Regions from separate parts of the Streptomyces sp. NPDC005302 genome, predicted to be linked through region 3. Evidence: riboswitches for the same ligand, from Rfam matches in the RefSeq annotation. Region 3 holds a riboswitch; each other region holds the start of a gene.
The links. A riboswitch is a leader RNA that binds a small molecule or an ion and turns the genes downstream of it on or off. The one in region 3 is predicted to bind S-adenosylmethionine.
Positions count from the first base shown of each region.

Region 1: another riboswitch for S-adenosylmethionine. It lies ahead of thrC (threonine synthase); the one in region 3 lies ahead of ABZT74_RS07645 (aminotransferase class V-fold PLP-dependent enzyme).
Region 2: another riboswitch for S-adenosylmethionine. It lies ahead of ABZT74_RS17460 (putative leader peptide); the one in region 3 lies ahead of ABZT74_RS07645 (aminotransferase class V-fold PLP-dependent enzyme).

Region 1 covers NZ_JBEXGN010000002.1:379,707-383,781, forward strand. The annotation lists gene ABZT74_RS04055 (cold-shock protein) at 1-189, opposite strand, end outside; gene ABZT74_RS04060 (MoaD/ThiS family protein) at 633-908, opposite strand; gene thrC (threonine synthase) at 905-2,203, opposite strand; SAM riboswitch class I at 2,221-2,377, opposite strand; gene ABZT74_RS04070 (glucosyl-3-phosphoglycerate synthase) at 2,583-3,527, shown strand; gene ABZT74_RS04075 (trehalose-6-phosphate synthase) at 3,605-4,075, shown strand, end outside.
Region 2 covers NZ_JBEXGN010000010.1:151,641-155,715, reverse strand. The annotation lists gene ABZT74_RS17470 (MFS transporter) at 1-1,003, shown strand, start outside; gene ABZT74_RS17465 (glutathione S-transferase C-terminal domain-containing protein) at 1,019-1,855, opposite strand; gene ABZT74_RS17460 (putative leader peptide) at 1,975-2,040, opposite strand; SAM riboswitch class IV at 2,077-2,221, opposite strand; gene ABZT74_RS17455 (hypothetical protein) at 2,378-2,512, shown strand; gene ABZT74_RS17450 (amino acid ABC transporter permease) at 2,681-3,685, shown strand; gene ABZT74_RS17445 (amino acid ABC transporter ATP-binding protein) at 3,682-4,075, shown strand, end outside.
Region 3 covers NZ_JBEXGN010000004.1:204,227-208,301, reverse strand. The annotation lists gene ABZT74_RS07655 (cytochrome bc complex cytochrome b subunit) at 1-490, shown strand, start outside; gene trpD (anthranilate phosphoribosyltransferase) at 633-1,697, shown strand; SAM riboswitch class IV at 1,783-1,899, shown strand; gene ABZT74_RS07645 (aminotransferase class V-fold PLP-dependent enzyme) at 2,087-3,466, shown strand; gene ABZT74_RS07640 (Lrp/AsnC ligand binding domain-containing protein) at 3,507-3,788, opposite strand; gene ABZT74_RS07635 (rhomboid family intramembrane serine protease) at 3,831-4,075, opposite strand, start outside.

The DNA.
Region 1 (4,075 bases), on a different contig from region 3:
GACCATGTCCGCCTGCGGACCCTTCTGGCCCTGCGAGATCTCGAACTCCACTCGCTGACCCTCTTCAAGGGTGCGGTAGCCGTCCATCTGAATCGCGCTGTAGTGCACGAAGACGTCCGCACCACCGTCGACCGCGATGAAGCCGTACCCCTTCTCCGCGTTGAACCACTTGACGGTGCCCTGAGCCATGCCTAACTCCCCTATTACTGGCCCTTGCACAGACCCGCACTTCGCGGATCCGGGTCAGACCTCCACCCCCCAACGGGTTGGGGGTGTGCGCCGGAACGCGTCGACCGCGGCTGAATGTATCTGTCCAACTGCCGTCTGCAACAGGTCAATCGGACGAGAATTCTGGGCGCGACTGATCGCCGGTATAGGGAGAATTCGAGGAGATCCCGGGCAAGTCGGGCCCCGTATATGCCATAAACGGCTCAAATGGGCCGGGCACTTTGGCTACTTCTTGTCGGCTGCCGGGAGAGGACTCATATGCGTCCGGCATGAAACCAACATCAAGAACGGGGCGACTTCCCCAACCCTACCCCGTTCAACCCTACAGAATTGCCCCCTCCGCTTCTCTCACGGAGGGGGCAATTCGATGAACTCTTCGTGTTCGGCATTACCGAGGGTAACGATCAGCCTCCGGCGACGGCCGGAATGATCGAGACGCCCACACCGTCCGGGGTCGCCGTCTCCAGGCCCTGCTCGAAGCGCACGTCGTCGTCGTTCACGTACACGTTGACGAAGCGGCGCAGCTTGCCCTGGTCGTCCAGGACGCGTGCGCTGATGCCCGTGTGGTTCTTCTCCAGGTCGCTGATGACCTCGGCGAGGGTCGTGCCCTCGGCCGTCACCTCCGCGGCGCCCCCGGTGTAGGTGCGCAGGATGGTGGGGATGCGGACGTTGACGCTCATGATGCGAGGCCTGCCTCTCGGAAGGAGTCGAGGTTCGGGCGGATGGTCGCGGTCAGCCCGGTGTCGGAGGCCACCGCGTCCAGGGTCTTGAGGCCGTCGCCGGTGTTCAGCACGACCGTGGTGAGGGTCGGGTCGAGGAGACCGTTCTCGATCAGCTTGCGGGTGACGCCCACGGTCACACCGCCGGCCGTCTCCGCGAAGATGCCCTCGGTGCGCGCGAGCAGCTTGATCGCGTCGACGATCTGCTCGTCGTTCACGTCCTCCACGGCACCACCGGTGCGCCGCGCGATGTCGAGCACGTACGGCCCGTCCGCCGGGTTGCCGATGGCGAGCGACTTGGCGATGGTGTCCGGCTTCTGCGGCCGGACGACGTCGTGGCCGGCCTTGTAGGCCACGGAGACCGGCGAGCAGCCCTCGGCCTGGGCGCCGAAGATCTTGTAGGGCCGGTCCTCGACGAGTCCGAGCTTGATCAGCTCCTGGAGGCCCTTGTCGATCTTCGTGAGCTGGGAGCCGGAGGCGATCGGCACGACGAGCTGGTCCGGCAGCCGCCACCCGAGCTGCTCGCAGATCTCGTACGCCAGCGTCTTGGAGCCCTCGGCGTAGTACGGGCGGAGGTTGACGTTGACGAAGCCCCAGCCCTCGCCGGCCGGGTCGCCGATCAGCTCGGAGCAGAAGCGGTTCACGGCGTCGTAGTTGCCCTCGATGCCGACGAGCTCGCCGCCGTAGACCGCGGCCATGACGACCTTGCCCTGCTCCAGGTCGTGCGGGATGAACACGCAGGAGCGGAAGCCGGCGCGGGCCGCCGCGGCGCCGACGGCGCCGGCGAGGTTGCCCGTGGAGGAGCAGGAGAGGGTGGTGAAGCCGAAGACGCGGGCCGCTTCGATGGCCTGGGCGACGACGCGGTCCTTGAAGGAGTGCGTCGGGTTGCCGGAGTCGTCCTTGACGAAGAGCTTGCCGGCGTCGACGCCGAGCTCGCGGGCCAGGTTGTCGGCCTGCACGAGCTTGGTCCAGCCCGGGTTGATGTTCGGCTTGTCCGCCACGTCCGCGGGGACGGGCAGCAGCGGCGCGTAGCGCCAGATGTTCGCGGGTCCCGCTTCGATGCGCTTGCGGAGTTCTTCGGTTTCGTAGGCCGAGAAGTCGTACGCGATCTCCAGCGGGCCGAAACACTCCTCGCAGGCGAAGACCGGGCCGAGGGGGACGCGATGTCCGCACTCCCGGCAGGAAAGCGCCGCGGCCGGGCCGAGATCGACCGCTTCTGCGGAGTTCGTGGTGCTTGCAACTGTCTGCGCAGCCATGGAGGCGAGGCCCTTTCTCCTCATCTTCCTCACGACGCACTTCGCCGTGAGACGGATTTGGCACCTTCCCTAGCCGGGAGCCTCGCGACACGATCGACTTCGATCGGTACGAGACCGGCTGGAGGGTTGCCGGGGCTTCATCGGGCCGTATCCCTCTGCCCCTCTGGATGAGCGGTATTAAATTGTTGAACTGTTGAACACAGTTGGCGCCGATGATCCAGGACATGCGATGGTCATCCGCGTTGTTCAAGACTGTAACCGAAGGCCAGGACAGTTGAAGCAGTCGTCCGAACCGCGAGACGACGGCAAGCGATCAGCCGCTGGCCGCAGCGGGCACGCTGATGAGAGCGTGTGATCAGACAGTGAGGAGCCGCAGACCGTGCTGAATGACGTCGAACGCTGGCTGAGCACACGCTCCTGGTCCCTGACCGACCGCCCGCTCCACAGGATCATGGCCGCGAAACGCACCTCCGGATCGACGGTCAGCGTCGTGCTGCCCGCGCTCAACGAGGAGGAGACGGTCGGCGAGATCGTCTCGATCATCCGCCACGACCTGATGCAGCAGGTGCCCCTCGTCGACGAGATCGTCGTCGTCGACTCGGGCTCCACGGACCGCACCTCCGCGGTCGCCGCCGCCGCGGGCGCGCGGGTCGTGCACCGCGACGACATCCTTCCCCGGCTGCCGGCCGTGCCCGGCAAGGGCGAGGTCCTGTGGCGGTCGCTGCTCGTGACGAGCGGGGACATCGTGTGTTTCATCGACGCGGACCTCAGGGAGTTCTCGTCCGACTTCGTCTCCGGGATCGTGGGCCCCCTGCTCACCGACCCCGGCGTCGACCTGGTGAAGGCCATGTACGACCGTCCGCTGGGCGGCGCCGCCGGACAGGGCGGCCGGGTCACCGAGCTGATGGCCCGCCCCCTGCTGAACATGCACTGGCCGCAGCTCGCGGGCTTCGTGCAGCCGCTCGGCGGGGAGTACGCCGCCCGGCGCTCCCTGCTCGAACAGCTGCCGTTCCCCGTCGGGTACGGCGTCGAGCTGGGCATGCTCGTCGACGCCCTGCACCTGGTGGGCCTGGACGCCCTCGCCCAGGTGGACGTCGGGGTGCGCAAACACCGCCACCAGGACGGCCAGGCCCTCGGCCGCATGGCCGCCGCGATCTACCGCACCGCCCAGTTGCGGCTGGCCCGCGGCCACCTGATCCGCCCCGCCCTCACCCAGTTCGAACGCACGCGGGACGGTTTCCGGCCGCGCACGTACTCGGTGGACACGGAGGAAAGGCCCCCCATGTCCGAAATCGCCGAGTACCAGCAGCGCACAGCGGCTTGAGCGGGCCCGTCGGCCGGCGATCGCATACGGCCGACGGGAACGTTTGAGCGTTTCGAGACGGGGCTAGGTTTCGAGGCATGGCTTCCACGCACGGTGCCCACGGCATCCTCGTCGCGTCCAACCGCGGCCCGATCACCTATCAGACCCAGGACGACGGCTCACTGCAGGCCAAGCGCGGCGGTGGCGGGCTCGTCTCCGGGCTCTCGGCGATCGGGCCGGACGCGGACGCCCTGTGGGTGTGCGCGGCTCTCGGTGACGGCGACCGGGAGGCCGTGCGGCGCGGGGTCGGCGAGGACGGCGTGCGGATGCTGGACATCGACGCCGAGGTGCACGCCGACGCGTACAACGGCATCGCCAACTCCGTGCTGTGGTTCGTCCACCACATGCTGTACCAGACCCCGCTGGAGCCGGTCTTCGACGCCGGGTTCCGGCGCCAGTGGGACGCGTACCGCGCCTACAACCAGGCCTTCGCCGAGGCGCTGGCCGAGGAGGCCGCCGAGGGCGCCTCGGTACTGGTCCAGGACTACCACCTGTGCCTGGTGCCGGGG
Region 2 (4,075 bases), on a different contig from region 3:
GGTCCTCGCGTGCCAGGCCGTGCCCCAACTGGCGTTCGTCCTCGTGGGCGGAGTGATCGCGGACCGGATGTCGCGCTCGCGGCTGATGGTCCTCGCGGACGTCCTTGGCGCGGGGGCCTACGCCGGACTCGCGGCGATGGTGCTCACCGGGCACGCCCCCTTGGCGGCCATGTGTCTGCTCGCGGTGGCCGCCGGAACCGCGTCGGCGCTGTTCGGGCCGGCGATGGACGGCATGGTGCCGCTCGTCGTGCCCCGGGACCGGCTGCAACGGGCCAACGGGCTCCTGCGGATGGCCACCAACAGCTCCCTGCTGCTGGGTCTCGCCCTGTCGGGAGTGACGGTCGCGCTGGTCGGCCCGGGGTGGGCACTCGCGCTCAACTCCACGTCGTTCGTCGTCAGCGCGCTGCTGGCCTCCCGGCTGCGGGTGACCGCGAGGCCGCCCCGCCGGACGTCGCGTTGGGCCGATCTGCGCGAGGGCCGGCGGGAGTTCACCTCCCGCCAGTGGCTGTGGGCCGTCGTGGCGCAGTATGCGGTGGTCGTCGCGGCACTCAACGCCAACGTCGGGGTCCTCGGTCCGTTGACGGCCGAGCAGCACTTCGGCGGAGCGAGGGCCTGGTCGGTCATCGTGGCGGCGCAGGCCGTCGGCACGGTCGCCGGCGCCATGTTCGGCGCCGGCGTCGCGTCGGACGTCTTCGGCGTGCTGTGGGCCACCACCATCCAGCGGGAGATCCCGGAGCAGGTTCTCTCCCGCGTCAGTTCCTACGACTGGTTCGGATCCCTGGCTCTCGCACCGCTCGGACTGCTCGTCGCCGGGCCCGTCGCCGCCGCCGTGGGGACGGACAGGGCCCTGGCGGGGTGCGCCGCCCTGATCGTCCTGGCCACGGCGGCCGCCCTGTTGTCGCCCCAGGTGCGCACCCTGCGCGCCACCGTCGACGAGGCCCCGGCACCGGTGCCCGCGCCCAGGGCCGTCCAGTGCGAGACCGGCGAGGAAGCGGCCGGCTGACCCGGGGCGGCTCGCTCACGCCGCGGCGCGCACTCCGTCGTTCCCGGTCCGGAAGGCGGGGAGCTCGCCGAGGCGGCGGACGTAGTCGCGCAGGCGAGGGTGTGCGCCCAGGGCGTCGGTCGGGGCGAGGTGGGAGAGGGCCACCCACGCGTCCACATCCGCCGCCGTCAGGCTGTCTCCCAACATGTAGACAGAGCAGAGGAGTTGGCAGTCCAGCAGGTCCAGGGCCGCCGTGCGGTCCGAGGCGTGTGCCGACGGGGTGACGTCGCGGTCCAGGAGATCCCGGAGCGCCTCGATGTCGGCTGTCTGCGACGCCGGCATCAGCGTGGGCGCGGGGCGCGCCCCGCGCCCGGACGGCAGGCTCGTGAGGTCGCGGAGGATGTCGGAGATGTCGTTGCTGACGATGCGTCCGGTCCATCGGTCGCAGAGCGCGGGCGCCGTGAACGGCCCGTCGTAGTGGTGCTCGGTGGCCTCGTAGGCGCGGCGCAGCGAGGCGAAGGCGTCGGGAGTTCCGGCCGGGTGGGTGAGCAGGGTCGTGGCGACCGAGTTCGTCAGACCCAGCAGGCCGAGGGTGATCGAGATCCGCAGCGAGCGCGGACAACTCGCCGCCAGATACACCTCGTAGCGGTGTGGCGCCGGGTAGAAGCCGCCGGCCAGACCGACACCGATGCGGCTGTGGGCGGTACGGGGGAGCAGGGGCGGTGCGGACGTCCTGGAGGCGGCCGCAGGGGACGGACTCGGGCCACCGGCACGGGTGAACGGGCCTTCCTCACCGCCGGTGTGGGTGGTCGAACTCTGGCCGCAGGGACGGGATCCGGCCGTGCTGGAACCGCGCGAAGCTGTCTCGGGCATGACTCTCCCTAGGGGGAACGAGGAAGCCATCGCCGCCTTGAGGGCATGAGCGATGAGCGGCGGAATGCGAAGCGACCGCGCCGGACGCGCGGGCCAGGACCGAACGGGCCGGCAGGGGATCAGTAGGCGCTGGAGACGCGCAACAGATCGATGTGCAAGCGCCTCGTCAAGTCGTTCCGCGGCATTCTCACCGGTCCCACCTCCTGGGCTCGCGGGACGCGAGACCACGCTTGCCCCACCGCACCGGCGGGACCCGGTCGTCACCCGGGGCACCCCGTCGCGGTGGAAGGGTTGCCTGTCAGCGAGCCGGGGCCGATGACCACAGGAGCGGGCGAACCCGCGCCGTGGGCGCTGACAATCGTGACCGTCCATGCCAGTCTCGGCGCGCCCCCGAGCTCCGTCAAGAAGGCCGACGACACGGTCTCACCTGGTGGGCACGCGCATTGACATTCTTTTCGGACCGGGCCTAACGTGCGGCCCACAACAAGACGCCCCAGGGCCGGAGAAGTGATGGTGACGGCGATGTACGCAGCTGACGGGACGGCCGCATGGCGGCGCCTCGGCCGCGACGTGCTGTGCGCGGACCGCTCCGTCGACCTGCTGCGCGTCAACAGCGCACTGTGTACGGGCACGTGTCGCACCCTCCGCCAAGGCTGACGGGTCTCCTTCCGCGTCTCTGACGATCACCGCTGTCGCGGTGTGTCCCTCTCCGTCCAGCCCTCGTTCCCCGTGCGCTCCCGTCTCGTCGTGTGCTGAGCCGCTCCGGCTCCACATCACGCTGCCGTTCGCCGTGGTCCGGGGTGTCCGAATCCGCTGGAGCTCTCCATGAGTGAATCTCCGGGCACAGCTGTGTCCTCCGGATCAGCACCGCCCGCCGAGGTGATCCCCCGTCCCGACGTCCCCGCAGCGCCGAAGCCCCTGACGGCACAGCGAGTCCTGCCGCTCCGGCGCCCCGGCCGCTGGATCATCACGGCCGTCGTGCTCGTGCTGGTCGCCCAGATCGCCCACGGACTGGTGACCAACCCCTTCTACCAATGGGACCGTTTCCAGTACTGGTTCCTGCGTCCGACGATCCTCGACGGTCTGCTCATCACCCTCGAAGTCGCCGTGTACAGCGCGGTGTTGGGTCTGCTGGGCGGCATCCTCCTGGCGCTGGCCCGGCTCTCGCCGAGCCCGGTGCTCCGTGCCGTGAGCTGGGTCTACACCTGGCTGTTCCGCTCGGTTCCGCTCATCGTCGTCCTGCTCTTCCTCTACAACTTCAGCGCTCTGTACAAGACGTTGAGTGTCGGAGTGCCGTTCGGGCCGGCCTTCTTCTCCTTCGACGAGTCCCGCCTCGCCACCGACATGGCCGTCGCCGTCATCGGACTCGGCCTCAACGAGGCGGCGTACGCCTCCGAAGTGGTGCGCGGCGGCCTCCTCTCGGTCGACCAGGGCCAGCACGAGGCGGCCTGCGCACTGGGCCTGCCGAAGCGGTACCAGTTCGCGAGGATCGTCTTCCCGCAGGCGCTGCGCTCCATCACCCCCAACTACGTCAACCAGCTCATCGGCCTGATCAAGGGCACTTCCCTGGTCTTCTACGTCTCCCTGCTGGACCTGTTCGGCTCCGTGCAGAGCATGGGCAGCACCTATCCGGGCGACATCGTGCCGCTGCTGCTGGTCGCCACCGCCTGGTATCTGATCCTGACTAGCGTGGTGTCCGTCATCCAGTTCTACGTCGAGCGGTACTACTCGCGGGGCGCGCTGCGCACCCTGCCGCCGACCCCGTTGCAGAAGGTACGGATCGGTCTGCGTGACGCGCGGGCCCGACTCCGCAGGGAGACGGCGATATGAGCGGCGAGACGCGTCAGGCTACGGTGACGAGCGGGACGTCTCCCGGCGCGCAGGTGAGAGACGCGGCCGAGGCCGCCGGAGTGCCGGAGGTCCAGCCCGCCGCGGTCGAGGTCCACGACGTGCACAAGTGGTACGGCTCCCACCAGGTGCTGAACGGCGTGGAGTTGACCGTACGGCCCGGCGAGGTCACGGTGATCCTCGGACCCTCCGGGTCGGGCAAGTCGACCCTCCTGCGGGTGATCAACCATCTGGAGAAGCCCGAGGTCGGCCATGTCAGCCTGAACGGCGAGCTCATCGGGGTCCGCAGGCACAAAGAGCGGCTCAAGGAACTGAGCGAGCGCGTCATCCTCGGTCAGCGCAGCCGCATCGGGTTCGTCTTCCAGAACTTCA
Region 3 (4,075 bases):
CGCGTTCGGTGCCGCCTGGATCAGCTGGTACTTCGTGCTCCTCGTCGGCGGCGGCAACGACATCTGGGCCACGCACTTCCACCTGGCGATCAACTCGATCACCTGGTTCGTGCGGATCGCCTTCTTCGTCGTGCCGGTGCTCACGTTCCTCGCCACCAAGCGCATCTGCCTCGGCCTCCAGCGCCGGGACCGGGACAAGGTGCTGCACGGCCGCGAGTCGGGCATCATCAAGCGCCTGCCGCACGGTGAGTTCATCGAGGTGCACGAGCCGCTCAGCCAGGACGCGCTGCACACGCTCACCGCGCACGAGCAGTACAAGCCGGCCGAGATCGGCCCGGCGGTCGACGAGAACGGTGTCGAGCGCAAGGTCAACAGCGCGCAGAAGCTGCGCGCCAAGATGAGCAAGGGCTACTACGGGGACGACAACCAGATCCCCAAGCCCACCGTCGAGGAGTACAAGGAGATCACGAGCGGCCACGGCCACCACTGATCCCCCGGTACCCCCGGTTCGCCACGGCAGGAGCCCCGTCCACGGACGGGGCTCTTCGCCGTCTCCGGGGCTGGATAGGGTGGACTCACCCCCGTGCTGCGGGGCGAACCCACTCGCGTGACCCATGAACCCAGGAGCGACCATGAGCGCTGTGAACCCCGCTGGAGGCGACACCGCGGCGGGCCGTTCCTGGCCCGAGGTACTGAACGGTCTCCTCGAAGGCCGCGACCAGAGCGCGGACGACACGGCCTGGGCGATGGACCGCATCATGCGCGGCGAGGCGACCGACGCCCAGATCGCCGGCTTCGTGGTGGCGCTGCGGGCCAAGGGCGAGACCGTCCAGGAGATCTCCGGACTCGTCCGGGCGATGTACGAGCACGCCAACGTGATCGAGGTGCCCGGGCGGACCGTCGACATCGTCGGCACGGGCGGCGACGGCGCGAAGACCGTCAACATCTCCACGATGTCCTCGATCGTGGTGGCCGGCACCGGCGCCAAGGTGGTCAAGCACGGCAACCGCGCCGCGTCCTCCGCGTCCGGCTCCTCGGACGTCCTGGAGAAGCTCGGGGTCAATCTCCAGCTGACGGTCAAGCGCGTCGCGGAGGTGGCCGAGGAGGCCGGGATCACCTTCTGCTTCGCGGTCAAGTTCCACCCGGCGCTGCGCCATGTGGCGGCCGCGCGTGGGCAGCTGGGCATCCGGACGACCTTCAACGTGCTGGGCCCGCTGACGAACCCGGCCCGGGTAAGGGCCCAGGCGGTCGGGGTCGCCGACCCCCGGATGGCGCCCATCGTGGCGGGCGTCTTCGCCGAGCGCGGCAACTCCTCGCTCGTCTTCCGCGGCGACGACGGCCTCGACGAGCTGACCACCACCGCCGGCTCCCGGGTCTGGGTGGTCCGTGACGGCAAGGTCACCGAGGAGCACTTCCATCCCCGTGACGTCGGCCTCGACGTCGTCCCCGTGGAGGCGCTGCGCGGCGCCGACGCGGCGTACAACGCGGAGGTCGCCCGTCGGCTGCTGGACGGCGAGACCGGGCCGGTACGGGACGCCGTGCTGCTGAACGCGGCGGCCGCCCTGGTGGCCCTGACACCGACGGACGCGCCGCTCGCGGACCAGCTCCGAGAGGGGATGGCGAAGGCGGCGGAGGCCATCGACTCCGGGGCGGCGAAGCGCACCCTCGACCGGTGGGTGGCGGCCAGCAACGCCTGAGGTGCCGGTGATGTGACGCGGGGCGCGGTCCAGAATCCGGACCGCGCCTTGCGCGTCGAAGATCTTCTGGCAAGATGCTGTATCAGGTCATGAGCGACAGCCATCAGGCCCCGGCCGGCTGTCCGGCAACCCTCCGTCCGTGGCGGGGTGCCCCGGGTGAGGACCAGGTCGTAGGCAGCGAGGTCTACGGCAAGCGCGGACCCCTCCCACTCTTTCGAGTGGATGCAACCAGGGGTCCTGGTCGTTCGAGGGAGCCTTCTGTGAGCAAGCGAATGCGATAGGGCGCCGAGCCCCGCCTCCGCACACCCTTCTTTCCCCTTCCTGCGCCGAGCGCTGCCTCCGGGCGGCCGGCTCGCGCGGCGATCCCGCCTGCCTCACAGGAGCCCGCCATGTCTGTCACCACCACCACCGCCGCCGACGTCTCGGTCTGTGCCCCGCTGCCCGTCCTGGGCCGGGACGTCACCGTGCCGCTCGTCACCGGCGGCGAGGTCACCTACGCCGCTCTCGACTACGCCGCCAGCGCGCCCGCCCTCCAGCGGGTGTGGGACGACGTCGCCGCGTACGCCCCCTACTACGGCAGCGTCCACCGCGGCGCCGGGTACCTCTCGCAGCTGTCCACCGACCTGTTCGAGAACGCCCGCAGGACCGTCGCCGAGTTCCTCGACTGCCGTACCGACGACCAGGTCGTCTTCACCCGCTCCACCACCGACTCGCTCAACCTGCTCGCCGCCGCGCTCCCGGCCGACTGCCAGGTCTTCGTCTTCGAGACCGAGCACCACGCCTCGCTGCTGCCCTGGCGCGACGCGCAGGTGACGTACCTGAACGCCCCGCGCACCCCCGGCGAAGCCGTCGAGACCCTGGAGCGCGCTCTGGCCGCCCGCGCCGTGTCCGCTGACGGGGGCCACGGGCCGGCCCTCGTCTGCGTCACCGGCGCCTCGAACGTCACGGGGGAGCTGTGGCCGGTGCGGGAGCTCGCCGCCGCCGCGCACGCCCACGGCGCCCGGATCGTCCTCGACGCCGCCCAGCTCGCCCCGCACCACCCGGTGTCGGTCCAGGACCTCGACTGCGACTGGGTCGCCTTCTCCGGGCACAAGCTGTACGCGCCGTTCGGCTCGGGTGTCCTCGCGGGCCGCTCGGACTGGCTGCGCGAGGCCGACCCCTACCTGGCGGGCGGCGGCGCCAGCCGCAAGGTCACCCGGCGCGCGGACGGCGGCGTGGACGTCGAGTGGCACGACAGCGCGGCCCGGCACGAGGCCGGCTCGCCGAACGTGATCGGCGCCTACTCCATCGCCTCGGCCTGCAAGGCGCTCACCGACGAGGGCTTCGACAACCTGCTCGCCCGCGAGCAGCACCTGATCCGCACCGTCCGCGCCGGCGTCGCCGAGGTCCCGGAGGTCCGGATCCTCTCCCTCTTCGGTGACGACGCCCCGCGGGTCGGCGTCCTCTCCTTCGTCGTCGAGGGCTGGAACAGCTCGCACTTCGCGGCGGCACTGTCCGCCGAGTACGGCATCGGCGTCCGCGACGGTCTCTTCTGCGCCCACCCGCTGGTCCGCACGCTGCTCGGCAGCGACCCCGAGACGCAGGGGGAGTGCGGCGCCCCCGAGGCGGCGCCCGGCGAGAAGTCCCTCAACGCCATCCGCGTCAGCTTCGGCGCCGGCACGCCCGACGAGCACGTCGAGCGGTTCGTCAGCGCGGTGCGCGAGCTGGTGCGGGACGGCGCGCGGTGGCAGTACCGCACCCAGGACGGCCGTTGCGTGCCGGCGGTCTAGGAACCCGCGACGGCCCGCCGCGAGGCGGCGTACGCCTCGGTCAGGAGTCGAGACCGATCGCGAACGCCGCCTCGAGGTCGTGCTGGGAGTACGTACGGAACGCCACGTGCGTGTCCGTCGCCTCGACGCCCGGGATCTTGCTGATGCTGCCGGGGATGACGTCCGCGAGGTCGTCGTGGGCCTTGACCCGGACCATGGCGATCAGGTCGTAGGTGCCGGTGACGGAGAAGACCTCGCTGACGCTCTCCAGCGACGCGATCGACTCGGCGATCTCGGGGATCCGGTCCACGCTGGTCTTGATGAGGACGATCGCGGTGATCACGGCTGGTTCTCTCCCTAGGGGGCCACTGCTGGGGATCTCACCCTACTCGCGCTCCATCCGGCCCCGTCCGTCCGGCGGGGCGCCGAGCGGGGCCCCCGTCACGGGTGCGACGGTGCCGCGGCGCCCGAACCGTACCCACGCGTAGACGAAGCCCAGCGAGAAGCCCACCAGGTGCGCCAGGTAGGCGACGCCGGGGCCCGACTCGCTCTGGCCCGCCGCCAGCCACTGCAGGGTGAACCAGAACGGCAGCACCACCCAGGCCGGGAAGCGCAGCGGCAGGAAGAACA